Regions from separate parts of the Clostridium sp. FP1 genome, predicted to be linked through region 1. Evidence: predicted binding sites of a transcription regulator. Region 1 holds the regulator's gene; each other region holds the start of a gene.
What was found. Region 1 encodes LexA, which represses DNA repair genes until DNA is damaged. Its sites were predicted from a motif close to CNAACANNTGTTNG; they were not measured.

Region 1 (4,810 bases):
GTACCCTCAGATAAAGTTCTGCACATTGAGGAAATTAGTATTAAGGACTTAACTCTAGATACATTAAAGACCCTTACATTACAGGACTTATATGCCTTTATCTCCTATCTTGGAAAATCTAGGGCTAATGGAAACTATGCTAAAGCAAGAAAAATCGCATCTATAAAGTCCCTATTTAAGTATTTAACCACTAAATCCAAAGTGCTAAATATAGATCCATCAATAGATCTAGAGTCACCCAAATTAGGCAAGCGAAGCCCTGTTTTCTTAACCTTAGATGAAAGCAAGACCCTGCTAGATGCAACTACATCTAGAGAGAAACATTCTATTCGCGACCATAGTATGATTACACTCTTTTTAAATTGTGGTCTCAGACTATCGGAGCTTTGTAGTATAAATATCTCTGATATGAAAAATGATACCCTATCTATTATTGGAAAAGGAAATAAAGAAAGAACCATCTATTTAAATAAGGCTTCATTAAAGGCAATATATAAATATTTACCTATTAGAAATGCAGATTTAGAAAAAATTCATCCTGAAGATAAGGATGCCCTTTTTATAAGCGGTAAATTTGGCAGAATTAATAAAAGAACTGTAGAAAGAATTGTAAAAAAACATATAGGCAACGCTGGCCTTAATAAAAATAAATATACTCCTCATAAATTAAGGCATACCTCTGCTACTCTTATGTATAAGTATGGTAATGTTGATATCAGAAGTCTGCAAGAAATTTTAGGTCATGAAAATATATCTACTACCCAAATATATACTCACGTAGATAATGATAAATTAAGAAATGCAGTTAAATCAAACCCACTTTCTGATGAGTAAAAAAGAAAAAAGTATATATTACTATTAATGCATTATACGTAATATATACTTTTTTTTTGCACATAAAAATATTTCTTAAATAATAAAGAAAGTATATATTTATATTTTTTTTACTCTTATAAGTCCTGGAAACTCCTCATGAAGTAAATCTGAATTTTCTTCTTCATTTTCAAGAAGGTCTTTCATCCCGTCTATATCATCTATATATTCCCAAACTTCATCATTTTCAGGTATAAAATCATCCTTATCTATGTTAGAGTGTTCTTGCTCTGCTAACAATGAATTATATTCTTCAAATTCAATTAGTCCTTCTGAGTCTGATAGGTCTTGATTTTCATTTTCACTATTATTTTCTTCTGCTTTTGATAAGTTAATTACATCCTTATCATAAAAATCATCTTCCAATTCTTCTTCTAACTCTTCGGCCTGAAAAACTTCATCAATTTTTATGGCTTTAACATCATAGCCTTCAAGTTCTAAGCATTTTCCACAATTATTACATTTTTTATTGGAATTCAATTCACAGACTTCACATTCCCCACAATTACTACAAATTTTCTTATCATTAAATATACAATTTTTAGCCATACAACACCACGCTCCATTAATTTAAAATACTTCATAATAGACAAGTATAACAAATAATACTCTAATAATCAAACAAAAACAATTTTATAGATTCAATTATATACATTTTAATTATATTTCAGCATTTAGAAAATATGAATTTTAAGCACTAATACATTTTGCCTAAAAGACGAACGTAAGTTTGATTCTTTTACATATATATGGTATAATTTTAATACGAATGAGAGGTGTTTTTATGTTAACTCAAAAAAAAGATAAACAAAGCGAAATATATAACTACATAAAAGAGCAAGTTCAATTAAAAGGATATCCACCTTCTGTAAGAGAAATATGCGTGGCTGTAGGATTAAAATCTACCTCAACTGTTCATGGCCATTTAGAAAGATTAGAGAAAAAAGGATATATTCGTAGAGACCCTACCAAGCCTCGCGCAATTGAATTATTAAAGGATAGTGTCACAAGAAAAGAACTAATAGATATCCCTATTATAGGAAAAATTACAGCTGGAATACCAATACTCGCAGTTGAAAATGTTGAAGACACCTTTACTATTCCACTAAATTTTACTAAAACCAATAATGAATTATTTATGCTTAGAGTTTCTGGTAGCAGTATGATTGAAGCAGGAATATTAGATGGAGACCTAGCTATAATTGAGAAAATTAATACCTCTAAAAATGGTGATATAGTGGTGGCTCTTATTGATAATGAAGCAACTATAAAAAGATTTTTCAAGGAAAAGGGTCATATAAGACTTCAACCTGAAAATTCAACTATGGCCCCTATTATAGTTGATGACTGTGCAATCTTGGGAGTACTTGTTGGTATTTACAGAAAGTATTAAATCATCCCCTAAAGCATTTCAATATTATTTTGTATACAACAAAAACCTGCAAATAATATAATCATTGCAGGTTTTTGATATTCCCGTACTAGCTTAACTAGCAAAAGGTAAAGTGAAGTTAGTTTAATATATGAGCTTGATTTTAAATAACTTTTGAAAGCGCTATTAGTATTCCAATCTTAGCATGATCAAAGGTTAATCCACCCTGTAAATATGCTATATAAGGCTCTCTAATTGGTGCATCTGCAGATAATTCTATTGATGAGCCCTGAATAAATGCCCCTGCTGCCATTATAACCTTATCTGCATATCCTGGCATATCCCAAGGTTCACATTGAGCAAACGAATCAATGGGCGACCCCTCTTGTATACCCCTACAGAAATTAATCAACTTTTCCTTATTGTTAAATTTTATAGCTTGAATTATATCGCTTCTTTTATCCGTATATTTAGGAAGAACTTCAAAACCTGCAAGTTCCATAATTCTTGCACAAAAGATAGCGCCCTTCAATGCTTCCATAGCTACATGAGGTGCTAAGAATAACCCTTGAAATAAAGTACGCATAACTCCAAAAGTAGAACCACACTCCCCTCCTATTCCAGGAGTTGTTAATCTATAAGAAGCTTGCACTACATATTCTTCTTTACCTGCAATATAACCACCTGTAGGTGCAATGCCTCCACCAATATTTTTTATAAGTGAACCTGCAACTAAGTCTGCACCTACATCTGTAGGCTCATGAACGTCCATAAATTCGCCATAACAATTATCTACAAAGCAAATAACCTTTGGATTTATAGCTTTTGCAGCTTTTATAATCTCTTCTATTTCACAAATTAATAATGCTTTTCTCCATCCATATCCAGTGGATCTTTGAATATGAATTAGCTTAATTGACTTATCTTCTAGTAGATTCTTTTTCATTAAATCAATATCAACTTTAGAGTCATGGGTTAATTCTAATTGCTTATATTTTACACCATAATCTTTTAATGATCCTATATCTTCTGTAAGATTTATACCTATTATATTAAGAAGTGTATCGTAAGGTGTTCCGCATACAGACATCATGGTATCATTAGGTCTTAAATTACCAAATAAGGCTGCTCCAATTGCATGTGTTCCATTTACGAAATGTGGTCTTACCAATGCACTCTCACAATTAAAAATCCTCGCATATACCTTATCTAATGAATCTCGTCCGATATCTCCATAACCATATCCAGATGAATTTGTAAAATGAGCGTCGCTAATTCTTTCATCTTGCAATGCTGTCAAAACCTTGAGTTGATTAAACTCTCTTATTTCATCAAGAATTTCAAACTCCTTTTGAACATCTTGTATTGCTATATCATAGAGTTCTAGGGTTTTTGAGCTTATTTTATACTTGTTTTGAAGGTATGTTTTTGTTATATCTATCATGATTCCAGGTCCCCTTTTGTCATTAATTTATTATATATGTATTTAAAATTACACCTAAAGCAGCTTAAATAAAATGGACTAATAGCCTACCTAGTTATTTAAGTTGCCCTAGTAATAATAACATATATAATACTAATGTAGAACAGTTTTATACAGAAATCAAAGTTATAAGCCTTTAAATATACTGTAATATAATGTGGTAACTTCCGTTATCCTTCATTTTTTTACACTTAACAGCAAAACAAGATTACCATGGACGATATTGCATGAAATTATACCCCTAATAATACACTGTTTTCATCTTACTTTTAAGGTTTTATTGAGTATATTTAAAAATTCACTCTTTTCATCAACACTGCCGAATATTCTTATCGGTATAATATAAGCCATTACAGTACTAACGTATATAAATATATGTGTTTCAGACTGTACGACTTTTTCAATTACATTATATTTTGTTTCACTGAATTCAGTTTTATCAACAACACCTTCTTCTGTAAATGAAAAGTTGTGATTTCCAAGAATGCCTGTGGTTTTACCTTCCTCAAGTATCTTTGAAATTCTTTTTTCTACAGACCTTTTCATAAATTTAGGATAAAAAATAATCCATAATACAGATGATATTATACAAACGCTAGACCAATACCATAAAGGTATATCAGTAATCTTTATTAGAAATATAGGTAAAACTAGAAATATGATTGGGAAAATAAATCTTAGAATAAATAAGGAACGTTTCATTGTCACTGAATGAGTCATATGGTAAATGTTAAAATCGATGTAGTCTTGCTTAGTTATTTGATATTCTAAATTCATAAAATCCCCCTATAATTGAAAATATATTATCCTGAAAAATTTGTTTTACAAACAAAAATACCATAATCTAATTTTGCGTTTTCTTAGATTTTCGCTTCATAAGTTAACTAGTGATCAATGTCACTTAAAACTACAGTATTCACGACCCTCATGAAAATATACTAATCCTTTTTTTTATCACGGAAATTAATAATAACCCCTAAAACTAAGCATATAGAACATATAACAAGTATTATAATTTGTTCCATGAACAAACCTCCTTCATTTTTTATACCTTGTAAGTTTTATCTTAATATACCGTAATA
Region 2 (4,810 bases), 2.3 Mb from region 1:
AATAATATTTGCTATCTTTTCTCTTAGCGACTATTCCTTCAAGTTCATTTTGCTTAGCAAGCTGATAAAATTCAATTCCATGTTCTTCTATATATCTAGAAATAGCAATTCGTTCATTTTCTATAATAACTTTTTCTAGCAACTTTTTGCGTTTCATTAAAGGCAAATCTATAACCGAGTGATCCTTGTAATAAAGGATATCAAATGCGGTAAAACTGGCTGGTAATCTAGATGATGCAAGTTGGATTTTAAAGGTATTTGACATAAGAGAACGCCGCTGAATTTCGAAAAAATCTGGCTTGCCATCCTTAATAACGATTAATTCACCATCTAAAATGCAACGCTGTTTAATTTGTTTGTGTATTGTTGACAGTTCTGGTACTTTTACAAGCATTTTAATATTTCGTTTATTGCGTAGCTCTGTCGCGTCTTTATGCAAATAGGCTATACAACGTTCACCATCTAGCTTTAACTCATAGATATAATCGGGGTTGTTAAATGCCTCTTGCATCTCACCAATTAGCATAGGCTTAATATTTTTACTCTGAAATAAATCCATTATGCACCCTTTGTAGTTCTTTTACGTTTTTCTTTAGGCTTTGGAGTTTCGTTAACTTTATTTTGCTCAATACTAGCCTTTAATGCATCCATAAGATTAATAATATTACTTGGAGCTTCAGACTTAGAGGCAACAATATCTTTACCAGCTATTTTTGTTTCAAGTAACTCACGTAGCTTTATTTGGTATTCATCCTTATATTCAGAGGGATTAAAAGGAGTAACCATTGAATTAATTAACGCCTTTGCCATAGTAATCTCAGCATCAATTATCTCGGGTTTATTATAGGATTTAGGGAGATCCTTAATCTCATCTTCATAGTACATTTTGGATATTAATATTCCATCTTCACGTGGAATGATAGCAAGTAAAGTCTCTCTTGTACCCATTACAGTTTTACCAATAGCAATTTTTTGCTCGCTCATTAGTGCTGCACGTAATAGCTCAAATGCCTTATCTCCACCAGCTTCAGGAGTAGCTTGATATGTTTTGTCATAATAAATTGGAGATATTTGATTTAGTTGTGCAAAGTGTAGTATCTGTATAGATTTTTCTTTTTCTGTTTTGATTTTTTCCAGATCATCATCCGTCACAACTACATAATGCTCTTTATCGTACTCGTAGCCTTTAATAAGATCTTTCGTAATAATCTCTTTTCCACAGTGAGCGCAAGTCTTCTTATATTTTATCCTTGAATTGTCTTCTTTGTGGAGCTGGTTAAAGTGTATATCATTATCTTGAGTAGCAGTATACATAGATATTGGGATAGCAACAAGGCCAAAGGAAATAACCGTTTTATGAGCTACTGCCATTATTAACACCTCTCTTACTTTTTTATTAGTATAACCAAAACTTAATTTATTTACTATTAATCATTTCAATTTTGCTATTTCTATGAAATGACTAAAATTATGTCTTAATTTGGAAAATTAAATTACTTCTAAAATACATGAAAGTAGGATATAATAGTTACGAACTGATGTTCTAATATTAAAATATAACGCTTGGCAGAAAGGAAAATATTTATGAGCAGACTTATATTTCACATAGATGCAAATAGTGCTTACCTTTCTTGGGAAGCAACTTATAGGCTACAGCAAGGAGAAAAAATAGACTTAAGAGAAATTGCTAGTGTAGTTGGTGGTGATGAAGAAAGTAGGCATGGTATTGTTTTGACGAAATCTATACCCGCTAAGAAATATAATATACAGACAGGCGAAACTTTATATAATGCTAGGGCAAAATGTCCAGGACTAACAATAGTTCCGCCAAGATATTGGTTGTATATGCAATGTAGCTTAGCTATGAATAAAATTTTTCAGGAATATACCCCACAAATCCAAAGATTTAGTGTAGACGAAAGCTTTCTAGACTTTTCTAATATGGAGCATTTATATCCAGACTATATGGAACTAGCTGAAACTATAAAAGAGAGGATAAAGAATGAACTTGGGTTTACTGTAAATATAGGTATATCAAACAATAAACTGTTGGCAAAAGTAGCTTCTGATTTTACAAAGCCGGATAGAATACATACTTTATTTCCTCATGAGATAAAACAAGAGATGTGGCCACTTCCGGTTGAAGATTTATTCATGGTTGGTAGAGCCACTGCTCCTAAATTGCATAGCTTAAATATTAATACTATTGGGGATTTAGCAAACTATAATGTGGAGATTTTAAAGAATAAACTAAAGAGCCACGGCCAACTAATTTGGAATTATGCTAATGGTATTGAATTTTCAGAAGTTAGAAAAAGTAATTATATTGAAATGAAGGGTATAGGAAATTCTACAACAATACCTTTTGATGTTGAAGATAGTGATACGGCTCATAGAGTATTGTTATCCTTGTGTGAAACAGTATCTATGCGTTTAAGGGATTCACGGAACTGCTGCACTGTAGTAAGTATAAGTGTCAGAGGTAATGATATGATATCCTATTCTCGTCAGAAGAAATTGATAGTAGCTACTGATTCAACTATGAAGATTTATGAAATAGTTTGTTTTTTATTTGATAGTGTGTGGAAAGGAAATCCAATAAGGCATTTAGGAATGCATATAACAGATTTTTGTAATAACGATTTCTACCAAAGTTCTCTATTAGACACTTTTGACTATGAAAAAGACAGTAAACTAAATAAAGTAATTGATGGAATTAGATTAAAATATGGATATAAAGCTATTGGTAAGTCTTGTTTTCTCAATTCAGGTTTGAGTGCTATGTGTGGAGGTATAGGAGAAGAGGATTATCCATTAATGTCATCTATTTTATAGAAGGAGTTGAATGTAATGAAGGTTTTAGCTTTACCTATAGAAATGGTTTCTTATACAGATAGCAAAGGTACTATACAGCCTATAAGGTTTAGAATGCAAATAGATGATGAGCCTATGCAAGTCATAAAAATAGATAAGATAATTTGTGTAGATAGAGAAAAACTTGCAGGTAATAATATGCTAGTGTATAAGTGCCAGAGTGTAATTAGCGGAACTGAAAAACTATATGAGATAAAATATGAGTTGAGTACCTGCAAGTGGATATTATTTAAGATTTGATGTACAATAAATTCATGATATTTGACAGAATGGGGGACATAGAATGAAACTAATGTGTAAATGTGGAAACATAGAAGATATAAAAACTGATGTAAATATTGAAAAGTTTGAGTTTAGAAGTTGTGAAGATGGTATATTGGTATTAGTTTGTGAGAAATGTAATGAGGTTGTTTTTATTAATTTGAAAAATAGTTCGAAGTTCTGAGGGAGTCCTTGGGGCTTTTTTATTTTTGTTCATTTAGAATTCGCTTAAAAGTGGAATTATATGTTGCAAATGGTTTTATAATGTATTATTATTGAATTTGTGAATTTTTATGAAAAGAGTGGAGATTATGATTGAGCAAATAGAATTAGTTAGAAATAAACTAGAAAAGTTAATAGCAGTCACTGAAAGCCTTGTTGATGGTGAAGTCATTTCATTAAGTCAAGAATTGGATAAGCTTATTTCTCAATATTATTTATATAAATAAACTTATTTTGTATTATGAGAAACTTTACCCTTCTATTAGTAAAACGTTTTATAATATTTTAAATATAAATCTTAAATTACGGTTATAAAGAACAATACTGCACTTAAGGGGTAACCCAGTGCAGTATTGTTTTCGTTAGCTATCAAAATAAAAGGATTGGTATTTAAAATTATAGACTATTTTACAAATTTTATTCACTGTATCTATTAAAATAAATACTCTTACAGGCGTTATATATAAAATTCATAAAGCATATTTCAATATTTATAAAGAAAATTTCAACATAAAAGTAATATTAAGAGTTAGTTGGAAACTTATAATTGTATTATTATGTATAATATGGTACAATCCAATAGCGATTTAAATAAAGGGGGGATTATTATGAGTGACAAGTCTAAAAAGAAATTTCAAAAAAAGGGGTGGCATTGGCTAATTGCTATTGCAATAATTGTAGGTATTACTTCAACTGGGTGTGCTAAAAACAAGACAAAGGTTGAAGCTAATGCTAAAGTTGTAGCTGAGACTACCACTACGACTGAAAACATAGCAGTAAATACTTCTAAAACAGAAGTTATAGGGGAACTAAAAGTACATTACATAAATGTAGGTCAGGCCGATTCCATCCTTATTCAACAGGGATCCAATTCTATGCTTATTGATGCAGGGAATAATAGCGATGATAAATTAGTAGTAGACTATTTAAAAAAACAAGGTGTTGAGAAGATTGATGTGCTAATAGGTACTCACACAGATGAAGACCATATCGGAGGATTAGACACAGTAATTAAGACTTTTGACATAGGTAAGATATATATGCCTAAAGTTACTAAAACAACTGATACATATAAAGATGTAGTTACCGCAATTAAAGCTAAGAATATGAAAGTATCTGCACCAAAAGTAGGAGAAACATTTAAAATAGGAAATTCAGAATGTACCATTATAGCTCCTAATGCAGAAACTTATGATAACTCTAATAATTATTCAATAGTTACTAAGTTGAAGTATGGCAATAATTCATTCATATTTATGGGTGATGCTGAATCAATTTCAGAAGGACAAATATTACAAAAACAATTAGATATATCAGCTGATGTAATTAAAATAGGACATCATGGAAGTAAAACTTCAACAGGACAAAAATTCTTAGAAAAAGTTAATCCTAAATTTGCAGTAATATCATGTGGAAAAGGGAACTCATATGGTCATCCACAACAAGAAACAAT
Region 3 (4,810 bases), 310 kb from region 1:
ACAAACTCCATATCCTAAAAAGCATAAATAAATTTGACGCTTCAGCACCCCATAATTTCCTTTAATGTCTTGTTAAAATCTTAGCAATTAATCACTGTTTTTAGTGTATCACAAAAAGCCATGACCGGTAGGCATACTTTCGACAATTTACCATTATTTTCCGATGTATTTCTACAATATTATATGCTATTCTTTAATAAAAAACATTTATCGACCATATTCGATTGTGAATATACGGTTGTATATAGGAGTGTATAGAATGTGCATAGGATAGAATATTGGAGAAATAAGCTTGTTATATCACAGTCGGAACTTGCAAGAAGAGCGGGAATATCTCAAAGTTATATAAGCAAATTAGAGAAGGGTACAAAAATTCCATCGCTTCCTATGCTTTATAGAATTGCAACAGCCATGTAAGCCTGCCCAAAAGATCTATTGTCTTGTGTTTTAAATTGCCCCAATTGTAAATCTAATTGTAAAAAATGCAACACTAAAAACCTCAAAATAAAAAAGGCACTGGATCGTGGATGAACTCCATTGACTAGTGTCTTTTTATTATAACTCGTATAGAAAATTCACATTAAAGCTATTGTTTCTTTTATTCTTATTGTTTCATTTTTCATCTTGTTTATATCCCATAGGTTCGCTATGCTTAAATATTTAAGAACATTTTCAAAGCTAGTTACCTTGTATCCTTTATTTCTAAAATATTTAACCCTTGAAGCTAATCTTGCATTGCATCCAAATATGATAACAAATTTAGTATTTTTAGATTGGGTTTTATAATATCTTCCTCCATGTTCTTTGCAAATATCAGAGATATAATTTTCAATATTTTTAAAATCTTTTATACTTCCACCACAATTTATATTGCCTAAATCAGTATCACCTTTATCAACAATACAGCACCTATAAATATCATCATCTATTTTGTCATATTCAAATTCTTCACTATATGTGGCTTTTATCCTTATTTTATTGTTTTGTTTTTCTAGTTGGTACTTTTTTTCTCTATCTTTCATTATGTATAAAATAGCATTATAATCACAAGGTGTTATCCAAAATGCAAAATTTCGCGTATATATTTTTCTATATAAATCATCTTCACTTCTTCCTGCTTCATCTATAGATAAAGCATTAAAATACATACTATCACCATTTATTATAATTTGATTACTGTCTAAAGGAAATATTATCTTTGCATTTTTTAATTTTTCATCATAGTCTATATTCAAATAATCTATTGTAAATACAATATTATATTTTAGATTGATTTTATTTTTGGCAATATACTTGTTAAATATTTTATTAAATAGTCCCATGGTTTACCCCTCCCTATACTTTTAATATCTCAATTATAATACAATTTGCCACATTTGTAAAAATATAATATTTTTTATAGTTCCAGTGGATAAAACTTGTAAAATAGTCTATAATTTAAATATCCTTTTATTTTAATAACTAAAAATACTGCACTGGGTTACCCCCCTAAATGCAGTATTTTTTTAGTTTTATCAATAATTTAAGATCTAAATTTTAAATAATATCCACTTGCAGGTACTCAACTCATATTTTATCTCATATAGTTTTTCAGTTCCGCTAATTACACTCTGGCACTTATACACTAGCATATTATTACCTGCAAGTTTTTCTCTATCTACACAAATTATCTTATCTATTTTTATGACTTGCATAGGCTCATCATCTATTTGCATTCTAAACCTTATAGGCTGTATAGTACCTTTGCTATCTGTATAAGAAACCATTTCTATAGGTAAAGCTAAAACCTTCATCACCTTCAACTCCTTCTATAACATTGCACTCATCAATGGATAATCGTCTTCTCCTATCCCTCCACACATAGCACTTAGACCAGAATGAAGAAAACAAGACCTACTTATAGCTTTATCGCCATACTTTAGCCTTATTCCATCCACCGCTTTATTAAGTCTACTATCTTTATCATAATCAAATGTATCAAGTAAGCAGGATTGATAAAAATCGTTACCACAAAAATCTGTTATGTGAATCCCTAAATGTCTTATGGGGTTACCCTTCCATACATTATCAAATAGGTAACATGCTACTTCATATATTCTTCTAGTTGAATCAGTAGCTACTTCCAATTTCTTTTGACGTGAATAATTAATTAAGTCACTTCCTCTTACACTTATTGAAACTACACTACAGCAGTTCTGTGAATCTCTTAAACGCATAGATACTGTTTCACACAAGGACAACAATACTTTATGAGCTGTATCACTATCTTCAACGTCAAAAGCTATTGTTGTAGAATTGCCTATGCCCTTCATTTGAATATAATTGCTCTTTCTGACCTCTGAAATATCTATACCATTAGCGTAATTCCAAATTACTTGCCCATGACTTTTTAATTTATACTTTAAAACTTCCACATCATAATTTGCTAAATCACCAATAGTATTGATATTTAAACTATGAAGTTTTGGAGCTGTAGCCCTACCTACCATAAACAAATCTTCAACAGCTAGTGGCCACATCTTTTCTTTTATTTCATGAGGGAATAAAGTATGAATCATATCTGGCTTCTTAAAATCAGAAGCCACTTTCGCCAGCAGCTTATTATTTGATATTCCTATGTTTACTGTAAACCCAAGCTCTTTTTTTATTCTTTCACTTAAAGTTTCAGCGAGTTCCATATAGTCTGGATATAAATGCTCCATGTTAGAAAAGTCTAGAAAGCTTTCATCAACCGAAAATCGTTGAATTTGTGGAGTGTATTCCTGAAATATTTTATTCATAGCTGAACTGCATTGCATATACAGCCAATATCTTGGGGGAACTATTACTAGCTCTGGACACTTCTGTCGTGCAGTATAAAGAGTTTCACCTGTCTGTATGTTATATTTCTTTGCAGGAATTGATTTAGTTAAAACAATACCATGTCTGCTTTCTTCATTTCCACCCACTACACTAGGAACTTCTCTTAAGTCTATTTTCTCTCCCTGTTGCAATCTATAAGCTGCTTCCCAAGAAAGGTAAGCACTATTTGCATCTATGTGAAATATAAGTCTGCTCATAAATATTTTCCTTTCTGCCAAGCGTTATATTTTAATATCAGAACATCAGTTCGTAACTATTATATCCTACTTTCATGTATTTTAGAAGTAATTTAATTTTCCAAATTAAGACATAATTTTAGTCATTTTATAGAAATAGCAAAATTGAAATGATTAATAGTAAATAAATTAAGTTTTGGTTATACTAATAAAAAAGTAAGAGAGGTGTTAATAATGGCGGTAGCTCATAAAACAGTTATTTCCTTTGGCCTTGTTGCTATTCCGATATCTATGTATACTGCTACTCAAGATAATGATATACACTTTAACCAGCTCCACAAAGAAGATAATTCAAGGATAAAATATAAGAAGACTTGCGCTCACTGTGGGAAAGAGATTGTTACAAAAGATATTATCAAAGGATATGAATATGATAAAGAGCATTACGTGGTTGTAACAGATGACGATTTAGATAAAATTAAAACTGAGAAAGAAAAATCAATACAGATAATGCACTTTGCACAGCTTAATCAAATATCACCAATTTATTATGATAAAACATATCAAGCTACTCCTCTAGCTGGTGGGGACAAAGCTTTTGAATTACTACGCGCTGCGCTTATGAGTGAGCAGAAAATTGCAATAGGTAAGACGGTAATGGGAACAAAAGAAACTTTACTTGCTATAATTCCTCGTGAGGACGGAATATTAATTTCTACAATGTATTATGAGGACGAAATTAAAGACCTTGCTAAATCCTACAATAAGCCAGAATTAGTAGAGGCTGAGGTCACGATGGCAAAGGCATTAATTAACTCAATGATAACTCCTTTCGAGCCTGCTAAATATAAAGATGAGTATCAAATGAAGTTACGAGACTTGCTTGAAACAAAAATTGCTGGCAAGGAAATTGTTGCCGCTAAATCTGAATCTCCAGGTAATGTAATTAATCTTATGGATGCACTTAAGGCTAGTATTGAGCAAAATAAAGTTAAAGAAATTCCAACACCTAAGCCAACACGTAAAAAAACTTCTAAAGGTGCATAATGGATTTCTTTGAGAGCAAAGGGATAAAACCTATGTTGATAGGTGAGGCTCAAGAGGCTTTTGACAGTTTGGATTATATTTACGAGTTAAAGCTCGATGGTCATCGCTGTATAGCTTATCTTGATAAAGATTTCTCAGATTTACGAAATAAGCGAGATATTAAAATGCTTCCAAAATTCCCAGAACTTTTAAATATAAACAAACAAGTCAAGTATCGTTGTATTTTAGATGGTGAGTTGATTGTTATCAAGGATGGCAAGCCAGACTTCCCTGAGATTCAGAGGCGCTCCCTATTGTCAAATACCTTTAAAATCCAACTTGCATCATCTAGATTACCAGCCAGTTTTACCGCATTTGATATCCTTTATTACAAGGATCACTCGGTTATAGATTTGCCTTTAATGAAACGCAAAAAGTTGCTAGAAAAAGTTATTATAGAAAATGAACGAATTGCTATTTCTAGATATATAGAAGAACATGGAATTGAATTTTATCAGCTTGCTAAGCAAAATGAACTTGAAGGAATAGTCGCTAAGAGAAAATATAGCAAATATTATTTCGACAAGAAAACAAAAGACTGGATTAAAATTAAATATTTACTGGATGATGACTTTGTAGTGTGTGGATATATCTTTAAAGAGAACGGTGCAATCAGCATTGTTCTTGGTCAATATTTAGGCAAAGAACTGGTATGTAAGGGTCATGTTACGCTGGGAATATCAACG

Region 2: G9F70_RS02205 (DNA polymerase IV) is a predicted target of LexA. The motif match lies at 1,532-1,545, and genes of this name have one in related genera.
Region 3: G9F70_RS15005 (DNA polymerase thumb domain-containing protein) is a predicted target of LexA. The motif match lies at 3,099-3,112, and genes of this name have one in related genera.

Annotation. Positions count from the first base shown of each region.
Region 1 is NZ_JAAMNJ020000001.1:2,765,150-2,769,959, forward strand. It holds gene G9F70_RS13380 (tyrosine recombinase XerC) at 1-834, shown strand, start outside; gene G9F70_RS13385 (hypothetical protein) at 934-1,422, opposite strand; gene lexA (transcriptional repressor LexA) at 1,658-2,266, shown strand; gene G9F70_RS13395 (aminotransferase class I/II-fold pyridoxal phosphate-dependent enzyme) at 2,409-3,689, opposite strand; gene G9F70_RS13400 (YcxB family protein) at 3,987-4,505, opposite strand.
Region 2 is NZ_JAAMNJ020000001.1:432,306-437,115, forward strand. It holds gene G9F70_RS02195 (RNA ligase family protein) at 1-559, opposite strand, end outside; gene G9F70_RS02200 (Ku protein) at 559-1,371, opposite strand; gene G9F70_RS02205 (DNA polymerase IV) at 1,585-2,835, shown strand; gene G9F70_RS02210 (hypothetical protein) at 2,851-3,114, shown strand; gene G9F70_RS02215 (hypothetical protein) at 3,158-3,319, shown strand; gene G9F70_RS02220 (aspartyl-phosphate phosphatase Spo0E family protein) at 3,447-3,584, shown strand; gene G9F70_RS02225 (ComEC/Rec2 family competence protein) at 3,966-4,810, shown strand, end outside.
Region 3 is NZ_JAAMNJ020000001.1:3,079,634-3,084,443, forward strand. It holds gene G9F70_RS14985 (helix-turn-helix domain-containing protein) at 1-31, shown strand, start outside; gene G9F70_RS14990 (helix-turn-helix domain-containing protein) at 262-417, shown strand; gene G9F70_RS14995 (hypothetical protein) at 576-1,322, opposite strand; gene G9F70_RS15000 (hypothetical protein) at 1,530-1,793, opposite strand; gene G9F70_RS15005 (DNA polymerase thumb domain-containing protein) at 1,809-3,059, opposite strand; gene G9F70_RS15010 (Ku protein) at 3,273-4,085, shown strand; gene G9F70_RS15015 (RNA ligase family protein) at 4,118-4,810, shown strand, end outside.